One region of the Planococcus alpniumensis genome, then DNA from elsewhere that is predicted to be linked to it. Evidence: riboswitches for the same ligand, from Rfam matches in the RefSeq annotation. Region 1 holds a riboswitch; the other holds the start of a gene.

Region 1 (3,309 bases):
ACTTTTTGAAGCCAGGATATTAATAATCCATTTAGACAGGTTCTTTTTATAAAGAGATGAATACTTTAAAAGAACTAGAGCTCAAACTTAAGAAATTGAAATAATAATGAAAAAGTAAATTTTATGTAAATTATCTATTAAATTTGGGTATTTATTGATTTTAATTGTTTATATAATCTCTAATTGGAAATCAAAGGAATGACGGAAGAAAAAGGAGGGAGGACGATGTTTGATTCAGGGATTGAATTAGGGGTTGTACTGTTTCTGTTTATTTATGCCTTGGTTGTTTCTTTCATGCTCATTTCAAAAAAAAGAAAAAACTAAGAGGAATATTCATTATGTCAATCAAACCTTTTGAAAAAGTTCTGATGCTAGCAATAGCAGCTATTCTCATTGTCTCTTCTGCATTTAGTTCCGTAGGTGCTGTCAATGCTGAAACTTCAATGTTTGAAAAAGGAACATCGAATGTCGAGCAAAATGAGTTTAATCAAATCAGAAATGCGTTAAAAAATACAGAAGAGTATCAGGCATACAAAGAGAACACCAAAATTAACTCAATTTCAAAAGGTGACATAATTATCAACACAGTAGATGGTTCCAAAGGCGATATTGCATATATTGAATTCGTGTTTGGAGGACTTGCGAAAACAAGTGATAACCTCGCATACGTTCAATTCACATATGATGTAAAAAATGGGGATATACTGACGAATCAAGCGGTCTATGCAGAAAATATAGACCAAGGAAAAATACGCATCAATGCCTTCTATAACTTGGACGGGAATCAAACCGAAATTTACGACATTACCGTCGATACAGCAGGGACGATTTTTGACGAAAAGGGTTTGATGCTTAGCCACGATGATTTTGTCGCTTCTGCAGAACATAAGATTCAGCAGGCTGGAAAGAACGCAGACGAATTTGGAGCTTATGCTTCTTTTTGTGAATATGCAGTTGGGGCTCTGTGCGGTACCGGTGGAGGCGTGTTGTGTTATGCTGCAGCGGGTGCTCTGGGAATCACTACCGGGATTGGCGGTTTAGGCTTAGCGGCTGTCTGTGCTTTGATAGGCAGTGTCGGCTGTACAGCTGCGACAGATCAAATTTGTAATTGATCCGTTCCAAAGTAGTTGAATACAACAAAGAAAGAGTAGCAGATGCTACTCTTTTTGAGGGGTACCGAAGCTCAAACGCTTCCATCTCCTTTTACGAGCGCCTTTATTTTTAAAATTAGTCAGCAATCTTCACTTTTAGCCAATATATTTAAGGAGAAATAATAATGAAAGTTCGAAATGGAACTTTAAATTAGAAAGTGCTTTTGTGTATATAAGTCAATTATAAAATACAAAATGTGCAAAAGAAAAAACAAACTACAATACATCGAGTTTAAAGTGATAGCTTTTATAAAATGAAAGCGCAGCGGATTCGGTTCGATTTATTGTTACAGTTTCTTGTCTCATATAAATAATGACAGTAGAGTGAAGTGACCGGTTGTAATTATTTAATCCTTATGATAGAACTAAAGTAACAATAAAACTTCATTGCACAATTGCTCTAGGGGAGCTGTTTAAAGCTGAGAAAGACATTCGTCTTGACCCTTATTCACCTGATCTAGTTAATACTAGCGGAGGGAAGAGATGGCAGAAGAATTTTGTCTCCACATGAGGCTTAACCTTTTATAGTCATTTACACTTCTTTCCTATGGGAAAGAAGTGTTTTTTTGTGGAGGAAATCATATCGAAAGGAGAATTAAACTTCTTGCAAAACAATCAGTTGCTTCAAGTAATCAAAGAAATCGAGTTAAAAAAAGATGAATTGATTGATCTTACTAAACAACTTATCTCTTTTCAAACTCCGGCACCGCCTGCTCGCAACACAGCTGAAGCACAAGGGTGGATTGAACAGTATTTAGTAAGCCAAGCATTTGCAACAGATCGATGGGATGTGTATCCGGGAGATCCAAACATCGTTGGTGTGAAAAAAGGGACTGAAAGAAAGTCTTTTCAAAGCTTGATCATCAATGGACATATTGATGTGGCCGAAGTGAGGCCGGAAGAAGTATGGAAAACGGATCCCTTCACGGCGGAAGTTGTAAACGATCGAATTATAGGCCGAGGTGTTGCCGATATGAAGGGAGGGATGGCTGCTGCGTTATTTGTCCTTAAACTTTTTCATGAACAAGGCATCGAATTGCCGGGCGACCTTATTTTTCAATCAGTTATAGGAGAAGAGGTTGGTGAAGCTGGCACCCTGCAGTGTTGCGAAAGGGGCTACCAGGCGGATTTTGCGGTTGTAGTTGATACAAGTGATCTGCAGATCCAAGGGCAGGGCGGGGTGATCACCGGTTGGGTGGTCATTAAAGATCCGAAAGTTTATCATGATGCCATGCGCAGGCAGATGATTCACGCAGGTGGCGGTCTTTCGCAAGGAGCAAGCGCTATTGAAAAAATGATGATTATCATTGAAAGTCTGCAGAAGTTAGAGCGTCATTGGGCGGTTTCAAAAAGCTATCCGGGTTATCCTCCAGGAACAAATACGATTAATCCGGCTGTGATTGAAGGAGGAAGGCATGCCGCTTTTATCGCGGACGAGTGCCGGCTCTGGATCACCGTACATTTTTATCCGAATGAGTCCTATGAAACTGTAAGCAAAGAAATTGAAGAACATCTTTTAAATGCTGCAAAAGCGGATTCTTGGCTAAAAGAACATCCACCCACTTTTATATGGGGTGGGCATTCAATGATAGAAGATAGAGGCGAGGTCTTTCCAGCTTTTGAAGTGAATCCGGAACATACAGGCGTAAAGACTTTAGCAGCTTCACACCAACATTTATTTTCAGAAAAGGCTGTTATTGGTGTGTCCGCGACTGTTACCGATGGCGGGTGGCTTGCGGAAGCAGGCATCCCGACAGTCGTATATGGACCGGGGCAGTTGATAGAAGCCCATAGCGTTCACGAGTCCATTGAGATACAAGAATTGGTGAATTTCTCTAAAGTTATGGCGTATTTTATTTTTACTTGGTGCCATACGAAAAAGCAGGCAGAGTGAGGAGCGATCAACGTGAAATTTAGCGAAAAATTACATACAACCCTTCAACCCATTTGGAGAAACAACCATAATCACCCTTTTGTAGTCGAAATGGGGAAGGGGTCTCTTGATAAAGAAAAGTTTCGGTTCTTCATGGTTCAAGATTATCTTTACTTAATCGAGTATGCAAAGTTGTTTGCGATTGGTGCCACCAAGTCACAGGATGTTAAAACAATGGGACAATTTGCCAAGTTACTGGATGCCACTATGAACGAAGAGATGGCA
Region 2 (3,309 bases), 1.6 Mb from region 1:
TTCAATCCTGAAAAGATCGACGGCATCGCATGCGGCCATTCGAGCTTCCAAAAGATCTGGCGTCTGTTAGCTCCTGCCATTTTCATATAGTGCAGCAACTCGCCGCTCGTCTGCCTGAACCCGTCAAGTGCCGCGATGGTGATCGGGAAAAAGCACACGAGAATGATGATGATCAGTTTTGGCAATAAGCCAAAGCCGAACCAAATGACCAATAGCGGCGCCAACACGATGATCGGGATATTTTGCGATAAAATCAGCAAAGGATAAAAAGTCTCCCGCAGTTTCGGCACGAGATGAAGAATCATCGCGACGCCAAGGCCGATCGACGATCCGATGAAAAAGCCGAGGATCGACAACCGGATCGTCGCAAATAAATGCCCGCTGTAGTTTGGCCAACTTTTTACCGCTTCTACCCCGATCTGATAAGGGGTCGGCAATAGCCAGTCCGGCACTTCAAACAGCGGCACCAGCACTTGCCAGATGATCAATAAAAGGATGAGGACCAGAACCGGTCTCCATCCTTTTTGCATAATCTTCACGGCCGGTATTTCTCCGTCAATTTATCCATCGATGCGCCGCTCGGCTGATACAGCACTTTGATTTGGGAGATGACGTTCGGGCTGCCGTTTTCGATCATCGCCTCGTTCATTTCCTCGACGATCGAAAACAACTGCGTCAGATCCCCTTCCATCGTCGTCTCCAATGGATTGACTTGGTAAGGGACACCTGACTTTTCAATGACGGCGATGGCTTTATCTACATACGGAATGACGTCTTCCCCGTTTTTCGTTTTCGGGATGATTTGAATACTTAATAATGCGTTGCCCATCAGTTTTCCTCCTCCGGTAAAAATTCATTGGTGTACGCCTGCTCGACGTCCAATTCCTCATCCAGTAATCCATTGTCGAACATCCAGGCAGCGTAATCCGCCCATACTTGCTCTTGTTGTTCGCCGAATTTCGCTGCATCGTCCTGATATTTCGGCGACAGCCATTTCTGGCTCGCTTTCACCAGTTCCGGATCCAAATCCGGGACCGATTCGATGAGGATGTCCGCTGCTTGTTCCGGCTCATCGATGGCGAATTCATAGCCTTGCGACACTGCTTTGGTGAATGCACGGACGGTTTCCGGATCTTCTGCAATCATGTTTTCATTGGTCATCAGGATAGGGGTATAATAATCCAGTTTCTCCGAGTAATCCGTCAAATACTGCATGTTCAATTCGTCGCCGCGCAGTTCAGCTTCAATGCCCGTCCAGCCGTAATAGATCCACGCAAAATCGATGTCGCGTTCGACCGCCGTGAAAAAGTCGCTATTGCCGATATTGACGATGTCGACGTTTTCCACATCGGCCCCTTCCTGTTCCATGATGGACCCAAGCACCGCTTTTTCGACTGGCGCTCCCCAGCCGCCGTAAGTTTTTCCTTCGTAATCGCTCGGCGACTCGATCTCTTTGTCTTTAGGTGAGGCAAATCCGGACGTGTTGTGCTGGATGAGCGCCGCGATTGAGACGATCGGAATGCCCTGCACTCTCGCTTCCGTCAAGCTTTCCTGTGCGCCGATGCCGAATTCCGCCTGGGTGGAAGCCACCAATTGATTGGCGCCCGCTTCACCCGGCAAGATGATCTCGACATCGAGCCCTTGCTCTTCAAAATAGCCCTTTTGCTGTGCCACATACAATCCGGTGTGATTTGTGTTAGGCGTCCAATCCAAGACCATTGTCACTTCTTGTAATTCCTGCTGTTCATTTGCCACATCGCTTCCCGGATTTTGCGCTTCGTCTGTGCATGCCGCCAGCAGCAATACCGGTGCAATGGCAATCGTCCATTTTTTCATATTGTTTCCCCCTCTGAATGAATTCATAAAAGATGATTTCAGGAGCTGAGTCAGGGGACATATCCAATTGCGGATACAAAAAAGCGCCCAAGGTTATAGAAACCTTGGGCGCATATCATCGCAGAATAGACCGATTTGAATATGTTCCCTCCGCTGGTATTAGCCAGTTCAGGTTCCAAGGGTCAATATCTCACGGATATTCTCTCAATCGGCAACACCGATTCCCCCACATGTGTTTTATGAAATTAGCATTTGTCTTTCAAGGTCTATATTGTCACAGTTCACCGAGATGTTCAAGCTCTGTCTGGCATCTCGTTTGAATAAACAAGCTTTCCTTACATTGGAACAGCTTCACCGCTGTAAACTTTGAGTTCGATCGGCGCACTCATGAATTCGGCCGCTTTTTTAGAGAATGCCGTGAAATGCTCGCTCGTGTTATGAGCTTCAATCGCTTGCGCATCTTTCCATACTTCTACCATTGTGAAATGGCCTTCCTGCTCGACCGATTTCATTAAATCGTATTGGACATTGCCTGGTTCTTGACGCGATGCTTCGATCAGGATCTTGCTTTCGTTTAAAAAGGCTTGTTCCTGGTCAGGTTTCACTTGTAAATGTGCGTGAATAATCATCATTTCATTTCGCCATCCTTTAATTTAGTTTTTTAATAATCGACAATATTGTCTTGCATGCGTTGGAGCATATCGCTAAGCGCATTCACTTCGTCAGTGGTGAAGTCGTTTAGCATTTGCTTGACGAAGCCCATATTCTCTTTCCGGTATTCGATGATGCGCTCGCGGCCTTCATCGGTCAGGCTGACAAAAATCACGCGATTGTCTTCTGGATTTCTGCGCTTCGTGACCATGCCGCTCGCTTCAAGCTGTTTCAAGTGGCGCGTAACCGCGGCACTATCGATATTGACCAATTTTTGAAGCGTCGACTGGTTGATCTCTTCTACCTTATAAAGTTGGGACAATAATTCATAGCGCGATGCACTGATGCCTGTGCAACGCTCGAACTTCGGGCTGATTTGATTGGTCAGGCCCTTAAACTGATGCAGCACTTGTTCCTGCTTTGAAAATGAACACGGCATAAAAAGACCTCCTAAATGATCGGTGAAGTCAATTGATAGCTGTGCCCACTATTCATTGACCAGTCAAATATAATACATAAATCCCGAATACTCAAGGTCAGCTGGTTTAGCTCCAGGTCGTGGTCGTTTCGACCGGCAAGCGGTATGACTGGAAGCCTTCACTCGCGGCTTTACCGATCGTGAGAAGCATGACTGGCACATAACGCTCTTGGTCCAGGCCGAACGTTGCAGCGATTTTTTCCTTGTCGTAGCCACCGATCGGGTTGGTGTCGTAGCCGAATGCACGGGCAACGAGCATCAATTGCATGGACACAAGTCCTGAGTCCAATAGCACGATGTCTTTCATTTGCTCACTCGACATGCCTTCATACAAAGGTTTGAAG

Evidence for each region. A riboswitch is a leader RNA that binds a small molecule or an ion and turns the genes downstream of it on or off. The one in region 1 is predicted to bind thiamine pyrophosphate.
Region 2: linked by a shared signal. The riboswitch ahead of G3255_RS08925 (ABC transporter substrate-binding protein) and the one ahead of G3255_RS16775 (acetylornithine deacetylase) in region 1 are both predicted to bind thiamine pyrophosphate.

Annotation. Positions count from the first base shown of each region.
Region 1 is NZ_JAAMTH010000001.1:3,312,744-3,316,052, reverse strand. It holds gene G3255_RS16780 (halocin C8 precursor-like protein) at 339-1,112, shown strand; TPP riboswitch at 1,544-1,647, shown strand; gene G3255_RS16775 (acetylornithine deacetylase) at 1,720-3,045, shown strand; gene tenA (thiaminase II) at 3,058-3,309, shown strand, end outside.
Region 2 is NZ_JAAMTH010000001.1:1,743,132-1,746,440, reverse strand. It holds gene G3255_RS08935 (ABC transporter permease) at 1-530, opposite strand, end outside; gene G3255_RS08930 (thiamine-binding protein) at 536-829, opposite strand; gene G3255_RS08925 (ABC transporter substrate-binding protein) at 829-1,836, opposite strand; TPP riboswitch at 1,965-2,074, opposite strand; gene G3255_RS08920 (putative quinol monooxygenase) at 2,172-2,468, opposite strand; gene G3255_RS08915 (MarR family winged helix-turn-helix transcriptional regulator) at 2,498-2,926, opposite strand; gene G3255_RS08910 (nitroreductase family protein) at 3,033-3,309, opposite strand, start outside.